DNA from 3 places in the Pseudomonas sp. MF06569 genome. Region 1 is predicted to be linked to each of the others. Evidence: riboswitches for the same ligand, from Rfam matches in the RefSeq annotation. Region 1 holds a riboswitch; each other region holds the start of a gene.
The links. A riboswitch is a leader RNA that binds a small molecule or an ion and turns the genes downstream of it on or off. The one in region 1 is predicted to bind cobalamin.
Positions count from the first base shown of each region.

Region 2: it holds a riboswitch for cobalamin, as region 1 does, so the genes downstream of both, cobO (cob(I)yrinic acid a,c-diamide adenosyltransferase) here and cobW (cobalamin biosynthesis protein CobW) in region 1, are expected to answer to the same signal.
Region 3: it holds a riboswitch for cobalamin, as region 1 does, so the genes downstream of both, AC19YQ_RS16155 (CbtB domain-containing protein) here and cobW (cobalamin biosynthesis protein CobW) in region 1, are expected to answer to the same signal.

Region 1 covers NZ_JCBCUZ010000019.1:12,405-23,115, reverse strand. The annotation lists gene cobN (cobaltochelatase subunit CobN) at 1-3,757, opposite strand, end outside; gene cobW (cobalamin biosynthesis protein CobW) at 3,761-4,831, opposite strand; cobalamin riboswitch at 4,926-5,106, opposite strand; gene AC19YQ_RS16855 (glycosyltransferase) at 5,298-6,590, shown strand; gene AC19YQ_RS16850 (glycoside hydrolase) at 6,591-8,924, opposite strand; gene cobF (precorrin-6A synthase (deacetylating)) at 9,052-9,804, opposite strand; gene AC19YQ_RS16840 (AraC family transcriptional regulator) at 9,896-10,711, shown strand, end outside.
Region 2 covers NZ_JCBCUZ010000002.1:40,043-50,753, reverse strand. The annotation lists gene bluB (5,6-dimethylbenzimidazole synthase) at 1-163, opposite strand, end outside; gene AC19YQ_RS02565 (cobyrinic acid a,c-diamide synthase CobB) at 160-1,473, opposite strand; gene cobO (cob(I)yrinic acid a,c-diamide adenosyltransferase) at 1,484-2,095, opposite strand; cobalamin riboswitch at 2,178-2,420, opposite strand; gene AC19YQ_RS02555 (PQQ-dependent sugar dehydrogenase) at 2,548-3,867, shown strand; gene AC19YQ_RS02550 (C40 family peptidase) at 3,979-4,518, opposite strand; gene AC19YQ_RS02545 (C40 family peptidase) at 4,664-5,290, opposite strand; gene hda (DnaA regulatory inactivator Hda) at 5,515-6,219, opposite strand; gene AC19YQ_RS02535 (AI-2E family transporter) at 6,446-7,519, opposite strand; gene AC19YQ_RS02530 (DUF2066 domain-containing protein) at 7,555-8,589, opposite strand; gene purM (phosphoribosylformylglycinamidine cyclo-ligase) at 8,972-10,030, shown strand; gene purN (phosphoribosylglycinamide formyltransferase) at 10,030-10,680, shown strand; gene AC19YQ_RS02515 (DUF3108 domain-containing protein) at 10,689-10,711, shown strand, end outside.
Region 3 covers NZ_JCBCUZ010000017.1:65,422-76,132, reverse strand. The annotation lists gene AC19YQ_RS16180 (fatty acid cis/trans isomerase) at 1-1,236, shown strand, start outside; gene nfuA (Fe-S biogenesis protein NfuA) at 1,348-1,932, shown strand; gene cobM (precorrin-4 C(11)-methyltransferase) at 2,099-2,845, opposite strand; gene AC19YQ_RS16165 (cobalamin biosynthesis protein) at 2,910-3,335, opposite strand; gene AC19YQ_RS16160 (CbtA family protein) at 3,332-4,033, opposite strand; gene AC19YQ_RS16155 (CbtB domain-containing protein) at 4,045-4,233, opposite strand; cobalamin riboswitch at 4,331-4,541, opposite strand; gene AC19YQ_RS16150 (response regulator) at 4,676-5,038, opposite strand; gene AC19YQ_RS16145 (response regulator) at 5,214-8,690, shown strand; gene AC19YQ_RS16140 (CheR family methyltransferase) at 8,691-9,506, shown strand; gene AC19YQ_RS16135 (chemotaxis protein CheB) at 9,503-10,111, shown strand; gene AC19YQ_RS16130 (ATP-binding protein) at 10,102-10,711, shown strand, end outside.

The sequences.
Region 1 (10,711 bases):
TATCCAGCAGCAGATTTTCCAGCGCCGCCTGATATTCCCCGGGCTCACTCCAAAGGCCGCGCTGCTGAGCCTCCAGCAAGCGCTCGGTCATGTCACGCAACGCGTGCGGGTTGTGCTCGCGAACAAACTCGCGGGTATCAGGGTCCAGCAGGTAGGCATCCGCCAGCAAGGCGTATTGATGGTCGTCGATCAAATGCGTGGTGGCATCGAACGCAAACAGGTTGTCCAGGGTCGCGGCCATTTCGAACGCGCCTTTATAACCGTGGCGCTTGACCCCGTCGATCCATTTCGGATTGGCTGCCCGCGAGCGGATCACCCGGTTCAGCTCTTCCTTCAGGGTGCGAATCTTCGGCAAGTCCGGCTGGCTGTGATCGCCGTGATAGCTGGCTGCAGCCTCCCCGCGCAACGTCTCCACAGCGGCCAGCATGCCGCCCTGGAACTGGTAGTAATCATTGGAATCCAGCAGGTCGTGTTCGCGATTGTCCTGGTTTTGTACCACGGCCTGCATTTGCCCCAGACGCTGGGCAAACTGGCCGCGGGCCGCCGTGCCTTCATCGGCCACGCCATAGGCATAACTGCCCCAGTTGAGGTACACCTGGGCCAGGTCATCACGGCTTTGCCACAAACGACCGTCAATTGCGTTCTGCACCCCGGCGCCATAGGCGCCGGGCTTGGCGCCAAACACCCGCCAGCCGGCCTGGCGCGCTGCCAGTTCGGGTGAGAGTCCATCGCGCTCCAGCTGCTCACGCTCACTGCGCACCTTGGCTGCCAGCGGGTTCAGATCATCCGGCTCATCCAGTGCCGCCACGGCCTGCACGGCGGCATCGAACAGGCGAATCAGATTGGCAAAAGCATCCCGGAAGAAGCCCGAAACCCGCAGGGTCACGTCCACCCGTGGACGGTCCAGCAGGCTGACCGGCAGGATTTCAAAGTCATCCACCCGCTGGCTGCCTGTGGCCCATACCGGGCGCACGCCCATAAGTGCCATGGCCTGGGCGATATCATCGCCGCCCGTTCGCATGGTCGCCGTGCCCCACACCGACAAGCCCAGTTGGCGCAGGTGGTCGCCGTGATCCTGCAAGTGACGCTCAAGAATCAGGTTGGCCGACTGAAAGCCGATACGCCAGGCCGTCGTAGTCGGCAGGTTGCGCACATCCACTGAAAAAAAGTTGCGACCGGTAGGCAGCACATCCAGGCGTCCGCGACTCGGTGCGCCACTGGGCCCCGCCGGCACAAAACGCCCTCCAAGGGCATCGAGCAGGCCCTGCATCTCGGCCGGCCCGCAGGCATCCAGACGCGGCGCGACGACATCAAGCAGTGCGTCGAAAATCCCCCTGACCTCGGCCCATTGCGCGGTGTCGGGCAATTGCAGCGTGCCCTCCAAAGCCTGTTCAATCAGTTGCGCCGCATATAACTCCAGACGCTCGCGGGTGTCCCCCGCCGTGCGCCAGCGCTCAGCAGTGACGGCCTGCAGCACCGCGGGTTGGCGCGCCGTCCAGGGCTCGGCCAATGCGCAGTCCAGCGGGTCAAAGCCCAGCTCAAAGGCTTTGGCCAGCGCCCGCAGAATGCTCGATTGCGCGCCACGACCATCGCCGCGAGGGATGCGCAGCAACGCCAGCAAGGTGTCGATCCGCAAGCGTCCGGCAGGCGACTCACCAAAAATATGCAAGCCATCACGGATTTGCGACTCCTTGAGGTCGCACAGATAGGTGTCCAGCCGTGGCAGCCAGATCGCAGCGTCGGCATCGCTGTCCAGCTTCTCGTCCAGTTGCAGCTCACGGTCGATACGGGTTTCACGCACCAGGGCGAGAATGTCCCGTTGCAACTCACGGGCGCGTCGGGGGTCGAGCAACTGCGCTTCGTAATATTCGTCGGCCAGCAACTCCAGATAACGCAGCGGCCCGTAGGTTTCAGCACGGGTCAGCGGCGGCATCAGATGATCGATGATCACCGCCTGGGTGCGCCGCTTGGCCTGGGCGCCTTCGCCCGGGTCATTGACGATAAAGGGATAGACGTTGGGCATCGGCCCCAGAATTGCGTCCGGCCAGCAGTTTTCGGACAGCCCGACGCCCTTGCCCGGCAGCCATTCCAGATTGCCGTGCTTGCCCACATGCACCACGGCGTGGGCACCATAGGTGTTGCGCAGCCAGAAGTAGAACGCCAGGTAGGCGTGTGGCGGAACCAGATCCGGATCGTGATACACCGCACTGGCATCGACCTGATAACCCCGCGCCGGCTGGATCCCGACAAAGGTCAGGCCAAAGCGCAGACCGGCAATCATCAGCCGCCCACTGCGAAACATCGGATCGTTTTGCGGCTCGCCCCAACGTGCAATCACCGCCTGGCGATTGATCTCGGGCAAGCCATTGAACATCGCCAGGTACTCATCCAGCGCCAGGCTTTGCAGGCAGGGACGCAGATCGAGGCTGTCCAGATCATTGCTGACGCCCCCCAGCAGAGCCTGGATCAACGCGGTGCCGGTCTCGGGAAGCTCGCAGTCCACGGGATACCCCTGGGCCTGCAAGGCACGCAGAATATTCAGCGCGGCCGCCGGGGTATCCAGCCCCACACCGTTTCCGATCCGGCCATCGCGGGTCGGATAGTTGGCCAGAATCAGCGCAATCCGTTTTTGCGGGTTCGCCACACGGCTCAGATCAACCCATCGCCGCGCCAGTTCTGCGACAAAATCCATACGTTCGGGATGGGCGCGATAACACACCACATCCGACTGACTGCGTTCGCTGCGCCATGCCAGATCCTTGAAGCTGATCGCACGGCTGATGATTCGCCCATCCAGTTCGGGCAACGCGATATGCATCGCCAGGTCCCGTGGCCCCAGGCCTTGCTCGCTGGCTTGCCAGCCGGGCTCGTTGTCCTGGGCACAAATGGCCTGGATCACCGGGATATTGCGGCGAAACGGGCGCAAATGCGGGGCTTCCGGACTCGACTGGGCAAAGCCGGTGGTGTTGAGGATCACACCGGCCTCAACGTCGTCCAGCAGGTCCTGTACCACGGTCAGGCAGCCCGGTTCCTTGAGGCTGGCCACGGCAATCGGCAAAGGGTTGAGCCCGGCGGCCTGAAGGCGCTGGCAAAACACATCGACAAACGCGGTATTGGCGGCCTGCAAGTGCGAACGATAGAACAACAGCGCCGCAACCGGTTGCCCGACGAGCCATTGGGCCTGCCAGTCTTTGAGTTGGGCATTGGCGTGCACCGGATGATAAATCGCGGTGCGCGGCAGGGTTTGCGGCTCATCCCATGCATAATCGCGGCCCAGCCATTGACTGGCCAGGCAACGATAGAGCTGTTGGGCGTTATGCCGCCCGCCCTGGCGCAAAAAGTGCCACAGACGCTCGCCCTGCTCGGCCGGGACGGTGCTCAGCGCGCTGAGTTCCGGGTCGGGACGGTCGTCGCCGGGTACCAGAATCAGGGTGACACCACGCTCAGCCAGCTGCACCAGGCGCTCGATGCCGTAGCGCCAATAGCCGATGCCGCCGTGCAACGACAGCAAAATCACCTTGGCGTGTTGCAGCACCTGATCGACATACAAGTCGACCGAACCATGGTTTTGCACCTGCATCGGATTGGCCAGACGCAGGCTTGGATAATCTTCAGGCAACTGCTGTGCCGCTTCGGCAAGCAGTGCCAGGCTTGAATCACCACTGCACAGGATCACCAGCTCGGCGGGGGTCTGCCCCAAGTCGGCAATATTGTCATCCGATACAAAGCCACCGGGCTGGGTCCTGAGCAAATGCATGGTTTATACGCTCAACGCTGTACGCAGGGTGGATTCGAGCAGTGCAGCATCGAGGTCCTGACCGATCAGCACCAGCTTGGTGGTGCGCGCTTCGTCACGGCCCCAGGCGCGGTCGAAGTGCTTGTCAAAGCGCGTACCCACGCCCTGAATCAGCAGACGCATCGGCTTGCCCGGGATCGCCGCAAAGCCCTTGACCCGCAGAATGCCGTGTTTGACCACCAACTGGGTCAGCGCTTCCATCAGTACACGCTCCTCGCCCTCCGGCAGCTCGATGGAAATCGAGTCGAAAGCGTCGTGGTCGTGATCGTCGTGGTCATCATCGCCGTCGTGGTGATGGTCGTGGTGGCTGTGGCGGCCATCGATATGATCTTCAGAGCCTGCGCCCAGACCCAGCAACACGTCCAACGGCAAGCGGCCGCTGCTGGCTTCGATGATCTTGACCGCTGGCGGCAGTTCTTCAGCCACTTCGGCGCGCACTTTTGCCAGGTCTTCAGGGCTGATCAGGTCGGCCTTGTTGAGGATCACCAGGTCGGCACTGGCCAGTTGGTCAGCGAACAACTCGTGCAGCGGCGACTCATGGTCCAGGTTCGGATCAAGCTTGCGCTGGGCATCAACCTGGTCCGGGAACGCGGCAAAGGTGCCAGCGGCCACGGCCGGGCTGTCGACCACGGTAATCACCGCATCCACGGTGCAGGCGCTGCGGATTTCTGGCCACTGGAAGGCTTGCACCAACGGTTTTGGCAGGGCCAGGCCGGAGGTTTCGATCAGGATATGATCGATATCGCCACGACGAGCCACCAGCTCACGCATGACCGGGAAGAACTCTTCCTGCACGGTGCAGCACAGGCAGCCGTTGGCCAATTCATAGACGCGACCGTTGGCTTCTTCTTCAGTGCAGCCGATGGTGCACTGCTTGAGAATTTCGCCGTCGATGCCCAACTCGCCGAATTCGTTGACGATCACGGCAATGCGACGGCCCTGTGCGTTATCGAGCATATGGCGCAACAACGTGGTTTTGCCCGAGCCGAGAAAGCCGGTAACGATGGTGACGGGGGTTTTGGCCAGTGTTTTCATCGGATGCCCTATAGCAAAGCGGCGGGCATACGGGACGACGACCGCAGGCAGTGCGCGGTCAGTCTTCGCCACCGGATCACCCCGCCCGGTTGAAGTAAGAATCTGTCACGAGGCAGGTCTCCTGGCTTACGGCTGATACCTACCTTGCGCCTTCCCGCCTGCTGGGCAGTGGCTTTGCAAGATCAATGACCGTTTACAGTTGCGGGGGCAGCCGCGGCATACCGCGTTCCCTTCTTAGCTTCGCGCTGCGAAGAACCTCGAACACGCAAGGCTACGCAGTGCTTTGTAACAGGTCAATGCACAGGTGCGTCCGGGGAGGCGACTGCATTGATGCGGCCTGGCTTTTTGTGACCAGGCACACTGGCTTGCCTGTATCCCGGGCAAGCCAGTGCCCACAGAGGATTTACGCCGCAGTTGTGTTCTAATTGCCGCCTTTTTTCAGCCGCCCTGCTTCAAGGATCTGCCCATGCCTGCCACCTGCCCGACCCGCGTCCTGATCATTGGTTACGTGTGGCCCGAACCGCGCTCTTCGGCGGCAGGCGGGCACATGATGCAAATCATCGAGAGTTTTCTGCAGCAAGGCTGGCAGATCACCTTCAGCAGCCCGGCCGGGATTGGTGAACACAAGGCCGACCTCGCTGCCCTGGGTATTGATGAAGTCACCATCGAGCTCAATAACAGCAGCTTCGATGCCTTCATCACCGAACTGGCACCGGATATCGTGCTGTTTGACCGTTTCATGATGGAAGAGCAATTCGGCTGGCGCGTCGAGAAGCATTGCCCGCAAGCCTTGCGCGTACTGGAAACCTCCGACCTGCAAAGCCTGCGCGACGCCCGTCAGCAGCAACTCAAGGCACGTCTCAAGCACGACACCGAGCAGGACGATTTCAGCAGCCTGTTCGCCCCGGCCCAGCGCGAAACCTTTGAACAGATGGCCGACGCCGACCTGGCACAACGGGAGATCGCCGCGATTTATCGCAGTGACCTGAACCTGATGATTTCAGAATACGAGATCGATCTGCTGGTCGAGCAGTTCCACGTGCCCAAGGCCCTGCTGCATTGGTGCCCGCTGATGGTCGACAGCGTGCCTGAGGCGTTCGTGCCCTATGAACAGCGTCAGCATTTTCTGAGCATCGGCAATTTTCGCCACGCCCCGAACTGGGATGCTGTGCTATGGATGAAGACCCATATCTGGCCCTTGATCCGTCAGCAACTGCCCACTGCACAACTGCATGTGTACGGCGCCTACACGCCGCCCAAGGCCACTGCACTGCATAACCCGGCACAGGGTTTTCATGTCCTCAACTGGGCTGAAGATGCCCTTGAAGTGATGAGCAATGCGCGTATTTGCATGGCTCCCCTGCGTTTTGGCGCAGGCATCAAAGGCAAGATTGCCGATGCCATGCTCTGCGGCACCCCCAACGTGACTACGCCGGTGGGCGCCGAAGGCATGCACGGTGACCTGCCGTGGGCCGGTGCCATCGAGCGCAGTGCCCGCGGGATTGCGGCGGCAGCGGTCGAGCTGTACCAAAATCCCGAAGCCTGGCATCAGGCCCAGCGCAATGGCCTGGCCCTGCTTGAAGCGCGATACCTGCAAGGCGTCCACGGCCCGGCACTGGTCGAGCGCATCCAGGCGTGCCGCGCAGAACTTGAGCAGCACCGGCGCAACAACTTCACCGGTGCCATGCTGCGTCATCACCAGCACAAAAGTACCCAATACATGTCGCAGTGGATCGAGGCCAAGAATCGCCCGCTCTGATCAATGCTCAAATGGCCGCGTTGTTTTGAAGAGATCGGCCATATCGATGACATAAGCCGCCATACCCGGGATCTGTACGGTTGCCGATACAGGCGGGAACGTCATGGCGCCCTCGGTCTGGGGTTTATCGGGATTGAAGTTCACAGTGATCCGGGTGCCATCTTCGAACACGGTGCGCTGCAGGCTGCGATCATCGGCCAGCACCTCGAAGCCCACCAATGCCTGGGTAAAGAGGCGCTGGTGCAGGGGAGCAAACACCGCGTTGTAGGCGCCGATAAAGGGCATGTCGCGCTTAAGCACTGCCGCGTTGAGGTGATACATCGGCGGAGTCATGTACAGCAGTTGCAGGAGCGCGGTGTTCTGTTGCTCGTTGGAAAACTTCAACGAGGGATACGCCCAGTGATGGGTACTCACCAGACTGTCGTGCAAGACCCGCTGGTACAGCGGCAAGCGATAGCGGTAAGAACGCACCAATAGTGCCAGCTGCGGCTTGAGCGGCACGGTCTTGAAAAAAAGCGTTGGCGTTTCCGGTGGCCAGTATTGGCCCACAAAGAATGGCGACGCCTCATTGCGGCTCATGTCCGGATCAGTCCAGTCGAAAGGTTGCGTGGCAATGCCGTGACTGTAGGCAATATTGGGAGCAAACGTGGACACTCCGCCTTCGCTGCCGGTCACCAACCCCAGTGTTCTCGAAGGGTAATCCAGGCGTTGACTGAGCATCCGCGCATTCTCGCGCTCACTGGTTTCTCGGCCTTGGGTGTAGTCCGCCGGTGCCGTGCCTGCGGCATCCACATCAAGAAAATAGCTGTTGAGGCCTCCGGCAGCGGATACGGCAGCCATGCGTTGGCGGGCATAGTCTTGCGCCGCTACGGCATTGGCAAACACACCTATGCCGTTGAAGCCCTCATGGACCTTGCCGTTGACGTCGCGCTGGCCGGCATTGGCCAGTTCGTCACCCATTTGTGCGGCCGCCCAGGTTTGCGGTTCTGAAAGTGGATGGGCATCAGCATAGTTGTCATACACCGCGACCAGATATCCAGCCGCCTTGGCCTTGGCCACGGCCTGCGGGTGCCAGAAGGCATCCAGCCAATCTTTGGCGCCCAGCCATGCGTGTTTCAGGCCAGCCTTTTCGAGGGCGTTGACCGTATCCAGCGACAATCCGCCGCCCCAACGCTCGGGCGGGGCCAAATAGTCTCCAAAGGCGTTGGCCAACCGGGTTTTGACCAGCTTGCCCCACTGCACTTCGGCGGCCGGATCATGCCCGCCAGCCAAAGGTTCCTGCGGGGGCACCGTGACGATCTGGCGAAGCCCCTGGTTGAGTGCCCGCACTAGCGTCAACCGGTTGTACGCTGAAATCTCGGAGGTCCGTGACAAGGTGCTCGACAAGGCCAAATCAAACATTGCACGAGTGGGTTGATCGAACCCCGCCCACAGCCTGGCCGCCAAATGCCCCGGTGTGCCCCGAGCTTTGTCGAAGGCCGTGACAAAACTTGGCCAGTTCAGGATGTCCGTTACCTTCAGCGGCCCGGCGTCCCACACATAAATATGCGGAGCGCCGCCCAACCGGGCCGTTTGCGGAATCTCCCTGATTTTATCGGTCAATGCGCGGAACTGGCCGTTATCCTTGAGCCATTGGCGGTACAAGCCGGCACCGTACAGCGGGTCGGCCGGGCCCGCCGCGATGCTCACCACAAACGGCGCGTCAGGAGCCAGCCGGTTGAAGGTATGCACCAGCTGCGGTACCGGGACCTGATTGACCTGCTTGACGTCAAACTGGGTATCGAACGGGGTTTCGACCCTCCAGGTGACTGACAGGTCCTGATGCAATTGAGTGAAGAACGGCATGCTCAACGCACCGACCAGCGGGTCGCCGGTGTATCGCTTGACCAGCCACTCGAGCCATTTCGGGTCATTGGCTGGAATGTAACTGCCCTCGCCAAAAGGAATGGCATACGCCTGGATATCGCTTTGCAGGCGTGGCCAACGCAAGCTGACTGGCTGGCGCGCCTGGATCGAAACGCGCAACGCGTCCTTGACCACATTGATGCGGATGCTGAACCGCTGCTCCCCGTCGGTGACGTTCCAGCCTTCTGCAGTCTGCTCACTGACCAGGCTGTCCGGGCTGAAACCGGGACCACTAAGCACCCGCCCAGGCTTGCCAGCACGCAGCAAAGTGATTTCGAGGGTCGCCGGGTCGACCGCAAAAGTGCCATTTGAATAGGGATAGCGGACAGTGGCTGTGACCGCGCCGGACATCAGCAACGCCAGAAACATCAACAGTGAAAGCCCTGGCAGTTGTCGATTAAACAGTAAGGCGCGTAGTTTTTTCTTCATGGAAAAGTCCTGGCGTTGGTCGGGAGGCAAGCACCGAACACTAACGACTTGCGTCAGAACGCATACGTAGGACTTTTCCTAAAAACGTTTAGGAATTGGATATATCTACTATCAACACCCTAAACGCTCAATCAGCCCGCCTGCGCAATAAATACGTGTCCATCACCCAGCCCATGCGCGCCCTGGCCGCGCTACGGGCTCCCTTGATCTGCTCGCACACCTCGCTCAGCTTTCCGGCAATCAGGATCTCGTTCGCCGTTCCTATATAAGCCCCCCAATAGATATCGACGTTTTCATCGACAAACGCCTCGAAGGCGCAGTGGGCATCCAGCATGACCACCACGTTGTCCAGGTCTTGAGCCGTCAACCGCCTGCCCGTCGTGATCCGAATCGGCTGGCCGATATCATTCAGGGGAATGCGATGGCGGGCTGCCAGCGCTTGCACGCTGCTGATGCCGGGAATCACCTGGTAGTCAAAATCGGTGCAACCGTTGGCCCGCACCCGATCCAGGATGCGCAAGGTGCTGTCATACAGACCTGGCTCGCCCCAGAGCAAAAACGCCCCGCATTCGCCGTCGGCCAGTTCGTTGTCAATCAGCCGCGCAAACAGCAACGCCCGTTGCTCGTGCCAATGCTCAACGCCTTGGGTGTAAGAAGTCGTTGCACTGTCGCGTTTCGGGTCGCTGACCTGAACCACCCGGTAACGCGGCTCGCGAATGTAGCGCTCGCAGATTTCCAGACGCAGGCGCACCAGATCGTCAGTGGCCTGGCCCTTGTCCAGAACAAAGAACACGTCGACCCGGTTTAACCCATTGATTGCCTGCACGGTGATGTGCTCCGGATCACCGGCGCCCATGCCTATCAATAACAGTGTCTTCATTGCGTTTGATCCTTGGTCCAGGGTCTGTTGCTGGCAGGAAGTATGAGAAGACGTCATCATCCGCTCAACACGTACATTGAGCAGCCCGCCCATGACTCGACTCGCCAGAGCTACAGACCCGTCGTATGAATTGATGGACGACCACAATGGCCTGTCGATTATTTATCGCCAGCATGGTTTTCCCAGCCCCTTGGTACGCTGGCATTTTCACAAGGAATACGAACTGCACCTGATTGTGGCCAGCAGCGGCAAGGTGTTTGTCGGCGACTACATTGGCAACTTTCACCCTGAGACATTGTTCCTCACCGGCCCCAACCTGCCCCATAACTGGATCAGCCAGGTGGCCGCAGGAGAAGTGGTGGCCACCCGCGACATGCTGGTGAACTTCACCGATGAGCTGCTCGAAAACGCCGCATCGATCTTTACCGAGCTTAAAACCCTGACCCCGATGCTAGAACGCGCCCACTACGGCATCGAGTTTCGCTGCACATCCACAATCCGCAAAGCCATGGACCTGATGCAGAGCATAGCCAGCGCTACGGGCGTGACCCGTCTGGGGCACTTTCTGATCCTGCTGGAACTGCTGGCTGAGTGTGATGACTATCAGCTGTTATCCGGGGTGACCACCGGGCAACCGGCCGACGAGCAGACCATCGACCGTACCAACCGGGCCGTGGACTACATCTTCAGCCACTACGCCCGTGAACTGTCCCTCGAAGAAGTCGCCGAGTACATGGGCATGAAGCCCACCTACTTTTCCCGGGTATTCAAGCAGGCCACCGGGCGCTGCTTTATCGAGTTCGTCAATCGCCTGCGTATCAGCAAGTCCTGTGAATTACTCGCCGATGGCGAAAAGCCCGTCACCGACGTGTGTTTTGAATCTGGCTTCAACAACATTTCCAACTTC
Region 2 (10,711 bases), on a different contig from region 1:
GCTGCATCAGCCCCACACTCGGGGCCTGATGCGCCGCCTCAAGCAAACGCGACAACAGTTCAGGTGCCACACTGCCACCGCTGAAGTGCCGCATATCGCGGCGCTCGGCGATGGCGCGGTACACCGCTGCGCGTTCTTCAGGACTAAAGGCGTTATCGGTCATGGCGCCGTCACAGCGCACGGCGCAAACAGCGCAGCAATCGCCTGAGGATTGGACGGAAAGTAGAAGTGCACGTAAGAGGCGGTCATCCGCCCTTCGCGATACACCGCTTCGGCACCACGCCCGCCATTGGGGCTCAGGCCACGGGCAACAGGTTCAAGCTCTGTGCTGGTCAGCGAGTGATGGTAAGTGTGACCACGCAGCAGCCCCTCGGGCATGTCCACCGATTGCAATGCCAACGCGGCCAGACGCTTTTGCATCGTCGCCTCCCCCGTCAGCAACCCCACCAGCTCGGCACGCTGACCGTCGACATCGGTCAAGGCGTCGAGCAGATAAAGCATGCCGCCACATTCGGCCAGCAACGGTTTACCGGCTGCGTGATGGGCGCGAATCGCCTCCAGCATCGGTGTATTGCGCGACAGCTCAAGGTGATGCAACTCGGGATAACCGCCCGGCAAATAAAGGCTGTCAGCTTCTGGCAGGCGGACATCGCGAATCGGCGAGAAAAACACCAGCTCGGCTCCCATCGCCCGCAGCAGATCCAGACTCGCGCCATAGGTGAAGGCAAAGGCTTCATCCCGGGCCACGGCAATCCGAACCCCGGCCAACAATCGCTCGACCAGCACAGGCTCGGGCGCTGCAAATTCAACGGCGGGTGGCAGCGCTACCTCACAGGTGCTGGCCAGGGCATTGGCTGCCGCGTCGAGACGCGCATCCAGGTCGTTCAGCTCACTCGCCTGAACCAGCCCCAAGTGTCGACTCGGCAACTCGATCCCGGTCTCGCGAGACAACGCGCCGTACCAGCGCAGGCCTTCGGTCAGGCTGCCTTCAAGCAACTGTGCATGACGCACTGTGCCAACCCGGTTGGCCAGCACCCCGGCAAACGGGAGGTCCGGTTGATAGCGGGCCAGGCCCAGGGCCAGCGCACCAAAGGTCTGGGCCATTGCGGTGCCATCAATCACACCCAGCACCGGGACGCCAAAATGGCGCGCTAGGTCGGCGCTGGAAGGTGTACCGTCGAACAGACCCATCACGCCTTCGATCAGGATCAGGTCCGCTTCACCAGCGGCTTCCCACAGCAGGCGGCGACTTTCATCCGCGCCCACCATCCACAAATCCACCTGATAAACCGGCGCACCGCTGGCGCGTTCCAGAATCATCGGGTCCAGAAAATCCGGTCCACATTTAAACACCCGCACCTTGCGCCCCTGATTGCGATGCAATCGGGCCAAGGCGGCGGTAACGGTGGTCTTGCCCTGACCGGAGGCCGGTGCGGCGATCAACACCGCGGGGCAATGACGCGACTCTCTCATGCTTGAACACTCACAATTCGATGCCTTTCTGGGCTTTGATCCCGGCCTGGAATGCGTGTTTGACCACACCCATTTCAGTCACGGTGTCGGCCAGGTCTATCAGTTCAGGTTTGGCGCCACGCCCGGTGACCAGCACATGCTGCATTGGCGGACGGGCTTGCAGGTCGGCGAGCACCTGCTCAAGGTCGAGGTAGCCGTGTTTGAGCGCGATGTTCAGCTCATCCAGTACAACCAGCACGATGGACGGGTCACGCAGCATCTCGCGGGACACTTCCCAGGCGGCTTCGGCGGCCGCGATATCGCGTTGGCGATCCTGGGTTTCCCAGGTAAAGCCTTCACCCATCACGTGATAACGCACCTGCTCGGGGAAGCGGCGGAAGAAGATCTCTTCGCCGGTGCTGTTGCGACCCTTGATGAACTGCACCACGCCGCACTGCATGCCGTGGCCCATGGCCCGTGCCAGCATGCCAAAAGCGGAACTGCTCTTGCCTTTGCCATTGCCGGTCAACACCAGCAGTAGCCCGCACTCATTGGGCGAGCTGGCAATGCGCTCATCCATGACGGCTTTTTTGCGCAGCATGCGCGCCTGATGACGTTCGTCGCGTTCGGGGGATTCGTTCATGGCAGCTCTCCGTTGGGGCTCAATGATGCAAACGGGAGGCGGGGGGGAATTCATAAAAAACACACTGCATCGCCCGCCGCGAGAGTGGTGGATGGATCAGGCCGGTCTCCGGGCTCACAAGCGGACGGCCCTGTACAGAGCGCCCTTGTCCACGCGCCTTCCCGTGAGCAATCACAGTGGCAGTTGGCGTGGCATTGACTCGTTTACCGTTGCGGGGGCAGCGCCGGGATCATGGCGGTTGTGCAGGACAAACACGCCCTCACCGGCTTCCCTGTTTCACTCGACCAACGTTACGTTGCCGAGCACCTGAAACAAGCCGCGAAGGTTAGAGGGTTGGGGGTGGAGCGTCAATTAAAGGTGGCACCAATAGGGCTATACAAAGCTACGACCTGAACCTTTGAAGGGCTAAGCTTCTCTATGACTTACAAGACCAAAACCTCATGGAGATTCACATGCTCAAGCGCCAGCACGCTATTGTCATCGCACTTGCGGCAGGATTGGCTGCCTGCGGCGAGTCGTCGACCCTGCAAGTGAGTGATGGCACCGGCCCCTCGCCCAAATTACCCGAACCGAACAAAACCCTGATACCCACCGTCAATATCGCCCCGGCGGTCGGTTGGGCTGATGGCGCCACGCCCATTGCCGCCCAAGGCCTGGAGGTCGCCGCATTCGCCGAAGGCCTGGATCATCCGCGCTGGCTCTATGTCTTGCCCAACGGCGATGTGCTGGTCGCAGAAACCAACGCACCGCCCAAACCGGATGACAGCAAGGGGATCAAAGGCTGGATCGCAGACAAGGTGATGGCCCGCGCCGGGGCCGCAGTGCCAAGTGCGAACCGGATCACCCTGTTGCGCGATGCAGACCACGATGGCGTGGCCGAAACCCGCACGGTCTTTCTCGACAATCTGAACTCGCCTTTTGGCATGACCCTGGTGGGCGACGAGTTGTATATCGCGGACGCCGACAAGCTGTTGCGCGTCCCCTATCAGGCGGGCGAAAACAGCATCAAAGCCAATCCGGTCAAGGTGCTCGACTTGCCGGGCGGCCCACTGAACCATCACTGGACCAAAAACGTCATCGCCAGCCCTGACGGCTCTAAGCTGTATGTCACCGTCGGCTCCAACAGCAACGTGGGCGAGAACGGCATGGACAAGGAAGAAGGCCGCGCCGCGATCTGGGAGGTTGATCGCGCCACCGGCAACCACCGTATTTTCGCCTCGGGCCTGCGCAACCCCAATGGCATGGACTGGGAACCCAAAACCGGCAAGCTCTGGACAGCGGTAAACGAGCGCGACGAAATCGGCAGCGACCTGGTGCCCGACTACATCACTTCAGTTCAGGATGGCGGCTTCTATGGCTGGCCCTACAGCTATTACGGCCAGCACGTGGATGTACGGGTCAACCCGCAAAATCCGGAACTGGTCGCCAAAGCCATTGCACCGGACTATGCCGTCGGCCCGCACACTGCATCCCTGGGGCTGAGTTTTGCCGAAGGCAGCAAACTGCCCGACTTTACTCAAGGCGCGTTTATTGGCCAGCACGGTTCCTGGAACCGCAAGCCGCACAGTGGCTACAAAGTGATTTTTGTACCCTTTGCCGACGGAAAACCCACCGGTATGCCGGTTGATGTTCTGACCGGCTTTCTCAACGCTGACGAGAAAGCCATGGGCAGACCCGTGGGCGTGGTGATCGATAAACAGGGCGATTTACTGGTGGCCGATGATGTCGGCAACAAGGTTTGGCGGGTGTCGGCAAAGCCAACCAGCAAATGAAACAGTGGGAGCGGGCTTGCTCGCGATGGATACAACGCGGTGTAACTACAACGCCGCGGTGATCCAGTCGCGAGCAAGCCCGCTCCCACCCAGCGTGATGCAGGTTCGGGTTTACGGCAGACGCGCCAGATGCTGCTCGGTCGGCAAAACGCGCTTGGCATTCAGATAGGCTTTTTGCCAATAGGCTTTATTGAGACTGTCCAGCTTGACCGTACCGCCAGTGGCCGGTGCATGCACAAAACGGCCTTCACCGACGTAGATCCCGGCATGGCTGACCTGGGAACCACCGTTGGTGGCGAAAAACAGCAAGTCACCGGTTTGCAGCTTGTCCTGGCCAACATTCTGCGCCTGCATCACGATCATTTCACGGGTCGTGCGCGGCAACGAAATGCCCGCCGCGTCGTTGTACACGTACTTGATCAGACCACTGCAATCAAAACCTGAATCCGGAGTATTGCCACCCCAGCGATAAGGCGTGCCGACCAGACCCAAGGCACGAAAAAGCACGTCGGCGGCAATCGGCGAGGTTTCTTCATAAGGGCTGGCAAACACGACAGGTTTTTTGACCACCGCAACAGGTGGCGGGTGGCTGGCGCAGGCACTGAGCAGTGCTGCTAAGGTCAAGAGGGCAACGCGGGCCATGGTCGACATAAACAGAATGTTCCTGATTCTGGATACGGCAACTCTGGCCGCGAAACCTGAAGCCGCGAAAGGGGTCACCTTCGCGGCTTCAAGGATTTAACAATGCGACTGAATTCTAGCCCTTAGCAGCCAAACTTCAAGTAAGACATTAACTTTACTTGCGGGCTACTACGCTCGCAGGAGCCATCGCCAGGGCGCGCTTGGCCTCAATAAAGGTCTTGCTCCAGTAGCTGTCACCCAGGTTATCGATCCGCACACCACCGCTGCGGCGGCTGCTGGAGTGGATAAACTGGTCATCACCCAGGTAAATCCCGGCATGGCTTACACGGCCACGACCATTGGTGCTGAAGAACAGCAAATCACCGGGCTTGAGGTTGTTTCGTGCGACCAACGGTGCTTTTACGTTGATCATTTCGCGGGTTGAGCGCGGCAATTGCATGCCGGCTTCTTCCTTGAAGAGATAACCAATGAAGCCGCTGCAATCGAAGCCTGCCTCAGAGGTGCCGCCAAAACGGTAACGCGTACCGATCAGGGACATACCGCGCTCGAGGATGCTGTCAGCCAGAGCCGGCAACTGGTAAGGCTTGCTGTTGGCGGAAAATTCAGCCAGTTCTTTTTCGGTGGCAAGTTCTTCCTGATAAAGAGCGGAAGATTGCGATACCGAGGATGACTTTTGAACCTGATGATCGACAACTTGCTGCGACACTGGCGTGTGGGCAGCGCAGCCAAACAACAGGGTAACGAGTGCGAGAGGCACGAGGGGTGCGAAGCGCTTTAGCATGGGCACGACCGTGGCTTGTAAGAAAAGTAGCCGCGACTATGCCCTCTATGATCCTCATTTGCAAATTCAATCGATCAAAATGTGACTTGATGGTTTTGTCGTGACATCTAAGGCTTTACACCCCTGACAATAGATTTTGCGCACAAAGCTCTTGAGCCGCGCAGGGTTTCTGGCGCCTGAAAACTGCCGAAAACGGCTGCAGACCGCAGTTTTAAAGGGGTGAGCTACCAACCCAGGGTTTCTTTCAGGAAAGGGATCGTCAACTTGCGTTGCGCTTGCAGGGAGGCCTGATCGAGCCGTTCGAGCAAATCAAACAACGCACTCATGCTGCGAGTGCCTCGCGTGAGAATAAAATGCCCGACTTCGTCGGTCAGGTGCAGGCCGCGACGTGATGCGCGCAATTGCAAGGCACGCAACTTGTCTTCATCAGACAAGGGACGCATCTGAAAAACCAGCGCAAGGGTCAGTCGGGACTTGAGGTCAGCCAGCTTGATGGGCAATTCACGGGGCGAGGTAGACGCTGCAATCAGCAGGCGACGCCCACTGTCACGCAGGCGATTGAAAAGATGAAACAGTGCCTCTTCCCAGTCGGCACGTCCGGCCACCGCCTGGAGATCATCCAGACAAACCAGCTCGTACTGCTCAAGGTTATCGAGGATTTCAATGCCGCGATCCAGCAACTCGGCCAGAGGCAAGTACACCGCGGGCTCACCCATCTGCTCAAAGCGCAGGCAGGCAGCCTGTAGCAGGTGTGTGCGGCCTACGCCCTGCTTGCCCCAGAGATAGATCAGGCTTTCAGTCCAGCCGGCGTCGGCTTCGCACAGTCGCTCGACATAGCCGAGTGCAGCGGCATTGGCGCCTGGATAGTAATTTATGAAGGTTGCGTCATCACGCAGACGCACACCTAGGGGCAGCTGAATCGGTTTCATGCTGACTGAACAGTTCAAGCGAACTGTTAGTGGCCTCTGTGTAAAGTTCTAAAAGTTTATACCCGTGTAACCGGGCACACAATGTAACAGACCACGAGCAAAATCAAAGGTTTGCGTTAAGGTCTTGGATTGTTTGATCTTTTCCTGACGATTAAGGTGCTGCGAACGCACATGAAAAAGGCGGGACCACCTGCCCGGTGAGCCCGCCCTTCACAGAACCTGGCCGTTACAGCTCCGGGTCTTCGCTGCCTTTATAGGCGTGGGAGTCCTTGTACATATCCTGCAAGTGACGCACCAGCACCATGATCACCGCCGCCACCGGCAGTGCCAGCAACACACCGGTAAAGCCAAACAGCTCGCCACCCGCAAGAATCGCGAAGATCACCGCCACCGGATGCATACCGATCTTGTCACCCACCAGCAAGGGGGTAAGGACCGTACCCTCGAGTGCCTGACCGACCATAAACACCGCCACGATCCCGAGCATCGGGTACAGGTCACCGCCAAACTGGAACAGGCCGGCGATCAACGCCGCACCAATGCCGACAATAAAGCCCATATACGGCACGATGGCCGCCACCCCCGCCATCAGGCCGATCAACAGCCCCAACTCGAGGCCGACAAACATCAGGCCCGCCGAGTAGATCACCCCCAGCGCCAGCATCACCAGCAACTGGCCACGCACAAACGCGCCGAGCACGTCGTGACACTCCTTGGCCAGCGACACAATCTGATCGGCCCGGGCCCGCGGCAACAAGCCGCGAATCTTGGCCATCATGATGTTCCAGTCTCGAAGCAGGTAAAACGCCACTACGGGAATCAGCACCAGATTGGCCAGAAAGCCGATCAGGGCCAGGCTGGATGCCGTTGCCTGGGACAGGACGATGCCGACAATGTCAGTGGCCTGCCCCATGTGCTCGGTGATTGCCGCCTTGATCTTGTCAAACTTCCAGAAGCTGTCACTCAAGCCGAGCTTGGCCTGCACCCACGGCATGGCCGTGTGCTGCAACCAGTCGAGCACCAGCGGGGCCAACTGGTACAGCTTCAACAGTTGCTTGGCCAGCAACGGCACCAACACCAAGAGCAGCGTCATCATAATGACAGTGAACAGTCCAAAGACCGCGACCGTGCCCCAGGTTCTTGAAAGCCCGGCTCTTTCCAGCCGATCAACCACAGGGTCGAACATATAGGCTAGGACGATTGCGACCAGAAAAGGCGTAAGTATCGGATGCAGAAAATACACAAACAGGGCGAACCCCAGCCCTACGCCCCACCACACCCACCGTCGCGAATCAGCCATGAGCCACCCCATCCCTATATAAAGAAGACAACAACCTACCAGCGAAACCGAAGCTGAGCCGCTGGCGCTGAAGCAACACCGGGCGCCTGGCCTGCACTTGTCACTGCGGGTACCTGTTCTGCCGGTACTTCCTGCAGTTGCGCCAACCCGAGTTGCGAGCGCAGCTGCTCGGCGCTGCCATTGACCTGATACACACTACGATCACCGTCGACGCTCTTTAGTTGCGCGCCGAAAGGTTCGAGCAAATGCCACAGTTGCGCATAGCGCGGTAGCGTCATGCCCTGCACTTCAAGCAACTGCTCCGTCGAGACACCGGGCTTGACCGTATAACGCGGCGCCAGACGCTGGCTCACCGCAAGCATCACGGCATCGGCCAGCGACGCCTGATCCGGTGCCTGAGCACTGCCCTGCTCCTGCTGATCGCCAACCCACAACCGCCACTTGGCGCTCCACTGCCCATCCTCTTCACGGGCATGTACGGCCAGCAAGGCATCGGCGCCGTAACGCTCGGAAGCATCCTTCAAAGGAGCAGGATTGCTGCCCTCAAGGTTTTCAGCCGTGCCTACCAACTGTTCGCTCAGGTCTGCCAGCGGCAAACGCAATGGCAACCCGCGGTGCTGCGCGGCCCGGCGCAGGGGCTCTGCCACGGATTGACCGTCCCCCACCAGGCTTGAACCATCCACCGAATCGTTCAGCCACCAGCCGAGCAAGGCGGGACGATTACTGCCCCACATCGACAAACCGGCCTGGCGCAACGCCCGGTCAGTGCTCACCGGATCGAAATCCACCTGCAGGCTTTCCGGCGGGCCAGCGTCATAACCGTACCGGCTGATGATCTGCTGGGGATCCTTGCGAATCGCCTCAAGCCCGGGGTTTTGGATCGCCTTGGCGTCCCCGGTCAAACGCAGCACCAGGGTTTCCAGTGCCTTTTGCGTGGCCTGGGTACGTTCATCGGGTGACTGGCTGGCCACCGGTTCACGCACTTGATAAAGGCCGGTCAGGATTTCGGCATGACTCGCCAGGCTAAAAAAAGACAAACAGCCCACGGCTAAAAATTGGCTCAGACGCATGAAAGATTCCCGATCACAAAAAGCAGCCTAAAAGGACGCCATAAAAACACTCGAACAGACTTCTGACACGGCGACAGCCAAATCATTCACGTCTGTACCGCAGTTTTCATTCGGTCATAAAAACTCAAAAGTAATTCGCTATACCTTATACAGGCCCGCGCACAGACCCAAGTACGACTAAAAAAGGTTTTTTTCGACAGATATAACCCTGCCTGTCGGCCCGAGGATGGCCGCTGCCCTTCAAGCCTGATAAAATCGCGCGCCTTCGCAGACCGGCAACAGCCGGGCACCCTGCAAATGCTCTGACGCACTCTATGAGCACTTGCAAGCCTGCCCCCTGAACTCGGTCGATACCCCCGAATCCCCCCTAAAGGCCTGGATTATGAGCAAGCAACCATCCCTGAGCTACAAAGACGCCGGTGTAGACATCGACGCCGGTGAAGCATTGGTCGAACGCATCAAGAGCGTGGCCAAGCGCACTGCACGCCCGGAAGTGATGGGCGGCCTCGGCGGTTTTGGCGCCCTCTGCGAAATCCCGGCTGGCTACAAGCAGCCTGTTCTGGTTTCCGGCACTGACGGCGTTGGCACCAAGCTGCGCCTGGCACTGAACCTGAACAAGCACGACAGCATCGGTATCGACCTGGTTGCCATGTGCGTCAACGACCTGATCGTATGCGGCGCCGAGCCTCTGTTCTTCCTCGACTACTACGCCACCGGCAAGCTCAACGTAGAAACCGCGACCCAAGTGGTTACCGGTATCGGCGCTGGCTGCGAACTGTCGGGCTGCTCGCTGGTAGGCGGCGAAACCGCTGAAATGCCTGGCATGTACGAAGGCGAAGACTACGACCTGGCCGGCTTCTGCGTGGGTGTTGTCGAAAAATCCGAAATCATCGACGGCTCCAAGGTTGCTGCCGGCGACGCCCTGCTCGCCCTGCCGTCCTCGGGCCCGCACTCCAACGGCTACTCGCTGATCCGCAAGATCATCGAAGTGTCCGATGCCGACATCGAAAACATCCAGCTCGACGGCAAGCCGCTGACCGACCTGCTGATGGCGCCAACCCGCATCTACGTCAAGCCGTTGCTCAAGCTGATCAAGGAAACCGGCGTTGTCAAAGCCATGGCCCACATCACCGGTGGTGGCCTGCTCGACAACATCCCGCGCGTTCTGCCAAAAGGCGCCCAGGCCGTTGTTGACGTTGCCAGCTGGCAGCGCCCTGCTGTATTCGACTGGTTGCAAGAAAAAGGCAACGTGGACGAAAACGAAATGCACCGCGTGCTGAACTGCGGCGTTGGCATGGTGATCTGCGTGGCTCAGGCTGACGTTGAAACCGCGCTGAACGTACTGCGTGAAGCAGGCGAGCAACCTTGGGTCATCGGCCAGATCGCAACGGCCGCCGAAGGCGCTCCACAAGTTGAGCTGCAAAACCTCAAGGCGCACTAATGCCTGATACCTGTGATGTAGTGGTGCTGCTTTCCGGCACCGGCAGCAACTTGCAGGCCTTGATCGACAGCAATGACGTCAAGGACAGCCCGGCAAATATCCGCGCGGTCATCTCTAACCGCGCAGATGCCTACGGCTTGCAACGCGCCAAAGACGCGGGTATCGATACCCGCGTACTGGATCACAAAGCATTCGAGGGCCGCGAGGCCTTCGATGCTGCACTGATCAAGATCATCGACGAATTCAAACCGCAACTGGTGGTACTGGCCGGCTTCATGCGCATTCTCAGCGCAGATTTCGTGCGTCACTATCAGGGTCGTCTGCTCAACATCCACCCTTCGCTGCTGCCTAAATACAAAGGTTTGCACACGCATCAGCGCGCGCTGGAAGCAGGAGATCGCGAACACGGCTGTAGCGTTCACTTTGTGACCGAGGAACTCGACGGCGGCCCTCTGGTCGTACAGGCAGTGATACCGGTAGAGTCCGACGACTCTGCGCACGCTCTGGCGCAACGGGTCCACGCCCAGGAACACCGGATTTATCCGCTTGCAGTGCGCTGGTTTGCCGAAGGTCGCTTGTCTCTTGACGAGCAAGGCGCATTATTGGACGGTCAATTACTCGCGGCCAGCGGCCACTTGATACGAACCTAGGAGAATATATGCGTCGTGCCCTGCTTCTCGC
Region 3 (10,711 bases), on a different contig from region 1:
CGCACCTTTATTCGTGGGCCGGTGTGCCGTGGGCAGATTGCGACTGACGTGATTCGCGACAACTTCTGGACCGTGTTCCAGGAGCCTGCCCATGACCGCTATGTCACCGACGCCGCCTATCGTGGCGAAGCGACGCCGTTGCTGGCAATGCCCGGCCAGATCGACGACGTTGGCAGTGTTATTTCGTTGTGGCACCGCTATCGCAACAAGCGCAATGACTATGAGAAGTTGCGCCAGCAAGCCTATGCCGACATGCCGCCACCGAGCTGGTCGACCCTGTGGGCAGGCAACGACAACGCCTTGTTGACCGTTTTCCGTCACTTCGACAGCGCCAGTGTCAGCAAGGGCCTGATCGGCGAAATCCCGCAAACCCTGTGGCTGTTCGACTACCCGTTGCTGGAGCGCACCTACTACCAGTTGGCGGTCAACTTCGATGTGTTCGGCAACGTTTCCCATCAGGCCCAGACACGCTTGTACTTTGACTTGATCCGCAACGGCGCCGAGGTCAACTTCCTGCGCTTGATGCCGGCCGACGCCCGTTCGGGCATCTTGAGCAGCTGGTATCAGAACAGCGGCAAGCTGAAGATGTGGATGGACTACCAGAAGATCGACACCGGCACGCCGAGCGGCATGAAGCTCGATCCGGCCGACCCCAAGCGTGACTTTGCGCTCAAGCTGATTGAACGCGCCGGCACCCTGAATGCACGGCCCGACCCGATCAACCGTTGCGTCGGTGCTTACTGTTCACGCCCCGACATCCCGCAAGAGTTCAAATACGCCGAGCAGGCACTGAGCCGTCTGACCTCGCGCCCTGCGGCGGGGCTGTCGGTCATCAGTCAATTGCCAGAAGCCAGCATGCTGCGGATCGAGGGACGTGACGGCAAACGCGAGATGTACAGCATGCTGCGCAATCGCGCGCACACCAACGTGGCCTTCATGCTGGGCGAGGAATACCGGCTGGAGCCTGGGCTGGACACCCTGGCCATCTACCCCGGGGTGCTCAGCAGCTACCCGAACTTCATGTTCAATATCCCGACGGGGCAGGTTGAGGCCTTTGTTGAAGCGATGGAGCAATGCAAGGATCAAGAGACCTTTGACACCATTGTCGAGCGCTGGGGGATTCGCCGTAGCCATCCACAGTTCTGGCAGTACTTTCACGATATTGGCCAGTACATCAGCGAAACCGACCCGGTAGAGGCCGGTGTGCTGGATATGAACCGCTACGAAAACCTGTAATCAGCCACTAGAATTTGATACATGGGGTGTGGCTTTCCTGACAAAAACACTAGGACTTTGTCAGGCGCGCCGATTGGCGTAAACTGCGTCCCATGTCTGCGAGGAGATTCCATGAGCGCCATAACGATTACCGACGCTGCCCACGATTACCTGGCTGATCTGCTGTCAAAGCAGAACACCCCGGGTATCGGCATCCGCGTCTTTATCACCCAACCCGGTACCCAGTACGCCGAAACCTGCATTGCTTACTGCAAGCCGGCTGAAGTCAAATCTGAAGATACCGCCATCGGCCTTAAAAGCTTCACGGCCTGGATCGATTCGTTCAGCGAACCCTTCCTTGACGATGCCGTGGTGGACTACGCCACCGATCGCATGGGTGGTCAGCTGACCATCAAGGCGCCAAACGCCAAAGTGCCGATGGTCAATGCCGACAGCCCGATCAACGAGCGCATCAACTACTACCTGCAAACCGAGATCAATCCCGGTTTGGCCAGCCACGGCGGTCAGGTCAGCCTGATTGAAGTGGTTGAAGACGGTATCGCGGTGCTCAAGTTCGGTGGCGGTTGCCAGGGCTGCGGCCAGGCGGACGTGACGTTGCGTGAAGGCATCGAGCGCACCCTGCTTGAGCGTGTGCCGGAGCTCAAGGGCGTACGTGACGTGACCGACCACTCGCAGAAAGAAAACGCCTACTACTAACAGGGCGTTCGCTGCGAAGCTGAAGAAAAAACGGTGCCCCGTGAGCACCGTTTTTTTATGGCTGCGCGATTCGGATTGTGCGGGCGCAGCAGAACCTAATGGGATCTACCTGACAGGCCACGCCGTCCGTATCGCGAGCAAGCCCGCTCCCACAGGGGGAGAGCGTTCAAGGCCGATACAGATGCGCATGCCCCGCACGGTACAGCGACGAGTCCCCAAAACTGTCACTGGCCAGCACCCGGCCCACCAGGATCAGCGCCGTACGCCTGAATCCCTTGGCCTGGACCTTGATCGCGATGTCTGCAAGCGTCCCTTGCACCCAGTCCTGGTCAGGCCAGCTGGCGCGATGAATCACGGCAATCGGGCAATCACTGCCGTAGTGCGGGATCAGTTCGGCAACGATGTTTTCAAGGTTCTTGACCCCCAGATGAATGGCCATGGTCGCCTTGTGCTGCGCCAGGCTGGCCAGTTCTTCTCCGGCTGGCATAACGGTTTTTTCGGCGTAACGGGTCAGAATCACGGTTTGCGAAATATCGGGCAACGTCAGTTCGGCCCCCAGAATGGCCGCACAGGCCGCGGTGGCAGTCACTCCCGGAATGATCTCAAAGGCAATGCCCAGCTCACGCAAGCAGCGGATCTGTTCGCCAATGGCCCCGTACAAGCTGGGGTCGCCGGAATGTACGCGGGCCACGTCCTGGCCTTTGGCGTCGGCGGCCTTGATCAGGGTGATGATCTGCTCAAGGTGCAGTTGCGCACTGTTGATCACCTGCTCAGCCTGATGGCCTTGCAGCACGGCCTCGGGGACCAGCGAACCCGCGTAAATGATCACCGGGCAACTGCGAATCAGGCGCTGGCCCTTGACGGTAATCAGCTCAGGATCGCCGGGTCCGGCGCCGATGAAATAAACAGTCATGGCAGTCTCTTGAAGGGGTTGAGATAGAGCTGTTCTTGAACAACGCTCATAGTGAGGCGGGGGATTATCGCGGGTTTTGCTCGAAACAGGCCAACGCAAAGGTGGCGCCTGGTGATTTTTGTCGCGTAATCAGCAAGGTAGCGGGTGCGCCGGCGAACCGCTCGGCCAGGGCCAGCGCAGCACTTTCGGCAATCCCGAAACACCCGGTTTTCTCGAACACAAGGTTCGACCGGTGACTCAGCTGAGGGGCGTACGGGGCAAGCTGTTGCGCACTGAAGACCTCAAGCTCCAGTTCCAGTCGAGCTGCCAGTTGCAGCAGTCCGGGTTCCTGGCGCTTGAGATCGACACTGGCCAGGGCACGGACCGCATTCAGCGGGATCCCGGCCCGGGCCAGAGAGCGTTCGATCAGACTCAACAGCTCTGCCGCGGTGCAATCCTGGCGACAGCCCAGGCCAATCACCAGGATTGGCGCTGTGCCGGTTGCCGTCATGCCGAGTACTGGCCTTCAGACTTGCGGCGAAACAGCCAGGCGCTGATCACGCCCAGGGCCAGCCAAAAGGCGAAGTTGGTCAGTTGCGAAGCAATCTTGAACTGCGACTCCAGCTCGGCCGGGGCCAGGCTTGAATGCACCAGTGGCTGGGGTGCGCCAAAAATATGCGGAACCACCAGAATCGCCACGCCCAGCACTTTCAGCGCCCAGTGCTTGCCAAATACCATCAGTGCGATGGCCACTGCGGTCGAAGCTGCGGTGCTGACCCACCAGATTTGACGCTGCAGCAAATCTGCCGCTGCAGTGCCCGGCAACTCGGGTGGCAGGCCCAGGGTCGGCGCCAGGCAGAACACCGCATAACCGGCAAGGCCCCAGAGCAGGCCCTGGGAAGTGCGCGTCGGGGCACGCAAGGTGTAAAGGCCGGCCAGCATCAAGGCAAAACCCACAGCAACCACCAGATTGCCGCCCGTGGTAGACAGCACGCGCTGCCAGCCATCTTCCGGCTCCCAGGCCTCGGCGTCGTGCTCGTGGGCTGGCATGGCCATGTCGGCATGCTCGTGCACTTCAGTGGCAGCAGGTTTTTCGTAGGTTTCGGCCTGCAAAATGAGTGGCGACACCCACAGGCTTTGCAGCAGGGTCAGCAGCAGGGCGGCCAGCAAGCCGGTGAAGCCTGCGGTTTGGGCGATACGCTTAATCATGGCAGGCAGTCTCAATGGCACGGGAAGGCGGAGCTGTGACGGGTGTCATGGGCCGCATTGTGAACCGCATCGATATGGGAGAACCCGGCGAAGTAAACGAGAAAAGCCCCCAGTACCGCAGCACCGACAGCCGCCACAATGCGTTGGCTTTGGGTGGCAGTGGTCGCGGCGGAATGGGTACGGCTGGTGCTGATAGACATGGCGCTTGCCTCAGGTCGGACGACGGGCAGCAAAGCGCAAGAAAACCCCGCGAACGAAGCCCGCAGGGTTTAACAGCGCCCGCCCACCGCGGGTTTGTTATTGAAAAATAACCAGGCCGGTCTCCGGGCTTGCGAGGGGCTCAAGCGTTGAGCCTGCAAACATCTCCTTCCCATGCACTCGGCACAGTGGATTTGATGTTTCTCTCGCTTACCGTTGCGGGGGCAGCGCCGGACTTGCCAGGACTAACGCCTGACGCACCGGTTTCCCGTTTCACCCTGTGAAGGGCACCTGATACAAGATGTGTAGGAAACCACAGCCCAGGAGAGTCGTCAATTTAAAGGGGGGGGTGTAGTCGCTGCCGCAGGCTGCGATAAGGGCCGCAGGACCTTCAAAAAGCGGGGCCGCTACGCAGCCCTCGCAGCCTGCGGCAGCGACTACACGTCAGGCGGTCAGCAGGCTTTTGACTTTGTCGCGCAACTGATCAATGGAGAAAGGTTTGCCAATCACCGCCATGCCTTCTGCGACCTCAAGGGTTTCGGCATAGCCGCTGGCAAACAGGATGGGCATTTTCTCGCGCAATTGGCGGGCCTTGGCTGCCAGCTCCCGGCCGTCCATGCCCGGCAACCCGACGTCGGTCATCAGCAGGTCAATGGGCTGGGCCGCATTCTCCAGCAGTTCCATGGCCTGCTCGCTGCCGTCTGCTTCAAGCACGCTGAAGTCCAGTTCTTGGAGCACGTCTACGATCAGCATCCGAACAATGGCGTCGTCTTCGACCACCAGGATGGTGGAGGGTGTAGCGGACATAATCATGATCTCGATAAAAAATGTAAGCGTGGGTCTCGCTGCAGCAAGGATAGCCTTGCCCAGCATTTGAATGTGCCTCTTTGTACGAAAATGTTCATTGTTGGGTAAGAAAATAGAACTATTGCTCGGTAATCCGGCAAACTCCAGTTTTTTAAGACTGCCCACAGGCCTGAAAATGAACTCACCTGTATCAATTGATGAGCGAAGCTTTCGCAAGCTTCTGAGTCGCAACGTTGGCTTGCCCCTGGCTGTCGGCGTGCTCAGTGCCGCGTTATTCGTGATCATGGTCAGCTATTTGTTATCAGTGATCAGGTGGGTGGAGCACAGCGACCGGGTTATCAGTAATACCAACGACGCCGTGCGGCTGACGGTGGATCTTGAAAGCGGCATGCGCGGGTTCCTGATTACCGGCGATGAGCATTTTCTGGACCCCTATGCCGTCGCCAAGCCGCAAATTGCGCTCCAGTTGAAGGGGTTGCAGGAGCTGGTCAGCGACAACCCGCAGCAGGTCGACCGGCTGAAACGCCTTGAGGCGCTGCAAAATGAGTGGAATGCCTACGCCCAGTCGATGGTCGATCTGCGCCGTCAGGACGGTGATTACCGTGCGGCCATACAGGCGGGGCGGGGCAAACGCCTGGCGGACGAAATTCGCAAAGAATATCAAGACTTCATTCAGATGGAGCAGCAGCTGCGAGTGGCTCGCAGCGAAGAGGTCAGTCGTACAACGATCATCAGTATTGGCCTGTACCTGATTTTCGTACTGGGTTTGAGCGGCTTTTTGGCCTATATCGGTCGTCGCGATTTACTTGAACTTTCAAAGAGTTACAACAATGCCTTCGAGTCGCAGATCAAGACTGCTCAGCGTCTGGAACAACAGGCCTGGTTGCGCAACGGCCAGACCGAGCTGGCTGAACAGGTGCTGGGGCGCCTGACGCTCAACATGTTGGGCCACAACATCCTGCAGTTCTGTGCCCAGTACCTGGGATCCGTGGTGGCGGCCGTCTATGTGCGTGAAGATCACGGCGATCTCAAGCGTGTGGCCAGTTATGGGTTTTCCCGCGAGCAAGAGGCGCAGGGCCAACTGATTCGCAACGGCGAAGGGATTATCGGGCAGGCAGTCAAGCAGGATAAGTTGATTCGACTGGACAACGTACCCGCCGACTATTTCTCCAAAGTCAGCTCCGGGCTGGGCGAAGGCAGCCCGCGCAGTGTGCTGGTGGTGCCCACCAGTGATGATGATCGCGTCAACGGGGTCATTGAGCTGGGCTTCCTCAGGCCCCTGAGCGAGCGGGACGTAGAGCTGTTCGAATTGATCGCCGACAACATCGGCATGTCGATTGAAGCGGCGCGCTATCGCCAGCGCCTGCAAGAGGTGCTGGCCGAAACCCAGCAGCTCAATGAGCAACTGCAGGTGCAGCAGGAGGAACTCAAGACCGCCAACGAGGAACTCGAAGAGCAGTCGCGCATTCTCAAAGAGTCCCAGACCAGCCTCGAAACCCAGCAGGCCGAGCTGGAGCAGACCAACGAAGAGTTGGCCGGCCAGCGGGATGCAATGGACCGCAAGAACACCGAACTCAACCAGGCCCAGGTGCAACTTGAAGAACGGGCTGAAGAGCTGCAACGCTCCAGCAAGTACAAGTCCGAATTCCTGGCCAACATGTCCCACGAGCTGCGCACGCCGCTGAACAGCTCCTTGATCCTGGCCAAGTTGCTGTCCGAAAACCCGCAGCAGAACCTCAGCGCAGAACAGGTCAAGTTTGCCGAGTCTATTTACTCGGCGGGCAATGACCTGCTTAACCTGATCAACGACATCCTGGACATTTCCAAGGTAGAAGCCGGCAAGCTCGAAGTGCGCCCCGAGCACACCAGCGTGGCACGGGTGGTCGAAGGGTTGCGCAACATGTTCCAGCCGCTGGCGGGCGACAAGTCCCTGGGCTTTGAGGTCCAGTTGCAGCCCGGCACGCCGCCCATGATCTACACCGACAGCCAGCGTCTGGAGCAGATCCTCAAGAATTTGCTGTCCAACGCGGTCAAGTTCACGGAGCAAGGCCAGGTCAGCCTGACGGTATCCTGTCAGCCGGGCGAAGGGATTGCCTTTACCGTGAGCGATTCCGGGATCGGCATTTCCGAGGAGCAACAAGACTCCATCTTCGAAGCTTTCCGTCAGGCCGACGGCACCACCAACCGCCGCTATGGCGGCACAGGGCTGGGCCTGTCGATCTCCCGTGATCTGGCGACATTGCTGGGCGGTTCGATCGATGTCAGCAGCGAGCCGGGCAAGGGCAGTATCTTTACCCTGATCCTGCCGCAGCAGTATGTGGAGCACGGCGAAGAACCCGTGCAACTGCCTGTTGGCCCCGCGCCACGGGTTGCAGTGCGGGTACCTGAGCCCCGGCCGCTGCTTGCCGTTGAGTCTGCGGCGGTGATTGAGCGCTTCATGGATGACCGCGAGCAGGCGCCATTTACCACGCGCTGTATTTTGGTGATTGAAGATGAGCCAAACTTTGCGCAGATCCTCTTCGATCTTGCACATGAATTGGGCTATCGCTGCCTGGTTGCCCATGGTGCGGACGAAGGTTTCAGCCTCGCGGTGCAGTTCATTCCCGATGCAATCCTGCTGGACATCCGCTTGCCGGACCATCCGGGGCTCACGGTGTTGCAGCGCCTGAAGGCTATGGCGTCGACGCGGCATATACCGGTTCACGTGATTTCCGCTGAAGACCGGGTTGAGGCCGCGATGCACATGGGGGCGGTGGGGTACGCCTTGAAGCCGACGACCCGTGAAGAGCTGAGAAATGTGTTCGCTCGCCTGGAGGCCAAGCTGACGCAGAAGGTCAAGCGGGTGCTGCTGGTCGAGGATGATGACTTGCAGCGCGACAGCATTGCCCGCCTGATCGGCGACGATGACATCGAGATCACCGCGGTCGGCTATGCCCAGGAGGCGCTCGACCTGCTGCGCACCACTGTTTACGACTGCATGATCATCGACCTCAAGTTGCCCGACATGCTGGGCAACGACCTGCTCAAGCGCATGTCGACCGAAGATATCTGCTCGTTCCCGCCGGTGATCGTCTACACCGGGCGCAATCTGACCCGGGATGAAGAAGCCGAGCTGCGCAAGTATTCGCGCTCCATCATCATCAAGGGCGCCCGCTCACCCGAGCGGTTGCTCGATGAAGTGACATTATTTCTGCACAAAGTCGAATCTCAGTTGTCCCATGATCGGCAAACGATGCTCAAGACCGCTCGCAGCCGCGACAAGGTGTTCGAGGGCCGCAAGATTTTGCTGGTGGATGACGATGTACGAAACATCTTTGCCCTGACCAGTGCGCTGGAGCAGAAGGGCGCGATTGTGGTCATCGGTCGCAATGGACGCGAAGCCATCGAGCGCCTGGACGAAGTGGAAGATATCGACCTGGTGTTGATGGACGTGATGATGCCCGAGATGGATGGCTACGAAGCGACCGTCGAAATCCGCAAAAACCCGCGCTGGCGCAAGCTGCCGATCATTGCGGTCACGGCCAAGGCAATGAAGGACGATCAGGAGCGCTGCCTGCAGGCAGGTTCCAATGACTACCTGGCCAAACCGATTGATCTGGATCGACTGTTTTCGTTGATCCGGGTCTGGCTACCGAAAATGGAACGACTCTAAGTGCAACGAAACACTGACATCGAGTTAAGGCTGCTGATCGAAGCGATCTATCTCAAATACAGTTATGACTTTCGCGATTACTCCGGCGCCTCGATCAAGCGCCGGGTCAATCATGCATTGCGTCAGTTTGACTGCAGCACCATTTCGGCCCTTCAGGAGCGCATCCTCCATGACCCGACGGCCTTTATGCAGTTGCTGCAGTTCCTGACCATTCCAGTGAGCGAGATGTTTCGCGACCCGGAGCATTTTCTGGCCATTCGCCAGGAGGTGGTGCCGATCCTCAAGACCTACCCGTCGCTCAAGATCTGGATTGCGGGGTGCAGCACCGGCGAGGAGGTGTATTCAATGGCCATCCTGTTGCGTGAAGAAGGCCTGCTGGATCGCACCATCATCTATGCGACCGATATCAATCCGCGCTCTCTGGAAAAGGCCAAGCAGGGGATTTTCTCCCTGGACAATATCCGGACCTATACCCACAACTACCAAAAGGCCGGTGGTCAGCGTTCGTTTGCCGATTACTACACCGCCGCCTATGACTACGCGATTTTTGACAAGACGCTGCGCGAGAACGTGACCTTCGCCGATCACAGCCTGGCGACGGATAGCGTGTTCTCAGAAACCAATTTAATTTCATGCCGTAACGTATTGATTTATTTCAATAAAAATCTTCAAAACAGAGCCTTTGGTCTGTTCGAGGAATCGTTGTGTCATCGCGGATTTCTGATGCTTGGAAGCAAGGAGACGCTGGATTTTTCGGACTACAGCAAACAGTTTTCCCCCGTGCTCAAGCAAGAACGGATCTACCGCAAGCTATGAAAAACCATGACCGTTACCTGACCGATCCCAGACCTGTCGAGGCGGTGGTGATCGGTGCGTCTGCGGGCGGGGTTGAAGCGTTGCTGACTATTTTTTCCGAGCTCAAGCCTGGCTTCCGGCTGCCGATTATCGTGGTGCTGCACTTGCCTGAAGAGCGACGCAGCCAGTTGGCCGAGGTGTTTGCCCGGCGCTTGCCATTGGCGGTCAGGGAGGTTCAGGACAAACAGCCGATTGTGCCGGGCACCCTGTACTTTGCAGGTCCCGGGTATCACGTTTCGATTGAGCAGGATCACAGTTTTTCCTTGAGCCAGGAGGAGCCGGTGCATTACTCGCGACCTGCCATTGACTACCTGTTCGAATCCGCAGCCGATGTGTATCAACAGCGTCTGGCTGCCATTTTGCTGACGGGCGCCAATCGGGATGGTGCCCAGGGGCTGAGCGTGGTCCAGCAGTCGGGCGGTCTGACCATTGTGCAGGATCCTGACGAGGCACAGGTTGCAACCATGCCCCGTGCGGCACTGGACCTTTTTCAACCGGATTGCATTCTTCCATTGCGCGGCATTGGCCGTCTGCTTGTCGAGCTGGAACATAGCCAATGCTACTAAACGAAATTCAAGCCAAGCTGCTGATCGTCGATGACCTGCCGGAAAACCTGCTGGCGCTCGAAGCACTGATCAAGCGCGAAGATCGCATCGTGTACAAGGCCTTGTCTGCGGATGAGGCGCTGTCGTTGCTGTTGCAGCATGAGTTTGCGATGGCCATTCTTGACGTGCAAATGCCCGGCATGAACGGTTTTGAACTGGCCGAGCTGATGCGCGGCACCGCCAAGACCAAAAACATCCCCATCGTGTTTGTCAGTGCCGCAGGGCGCGAGATGAACTATGCCTTCAAGGGCTATGAAAGCGGTGCGGTGGACTTTCTGCACAAACCGCTGGATATCCACGCGGTCAAAAGCAAGGTCAATGTCTTCGTCGAGCTTTATCGCCAGAGCAAGGCCATGAAGCAGCAGGTCGAGGCCCTGGAGCAGAGCCGTCGCGAGCAGGAGACTTTGCTTGCGCAGTTGCAACTGACCCAGGTCGAGCTTGAGCGCGCGGTGCGCATGCGTGACGACTTTATGTCGATCGTCTCCCATGAGGTGCGCACGCCGCTCAACGGGCTGATCCTGGAAACCCAGTTGCGCAAGATGCACCTGGCCCGCGACAACG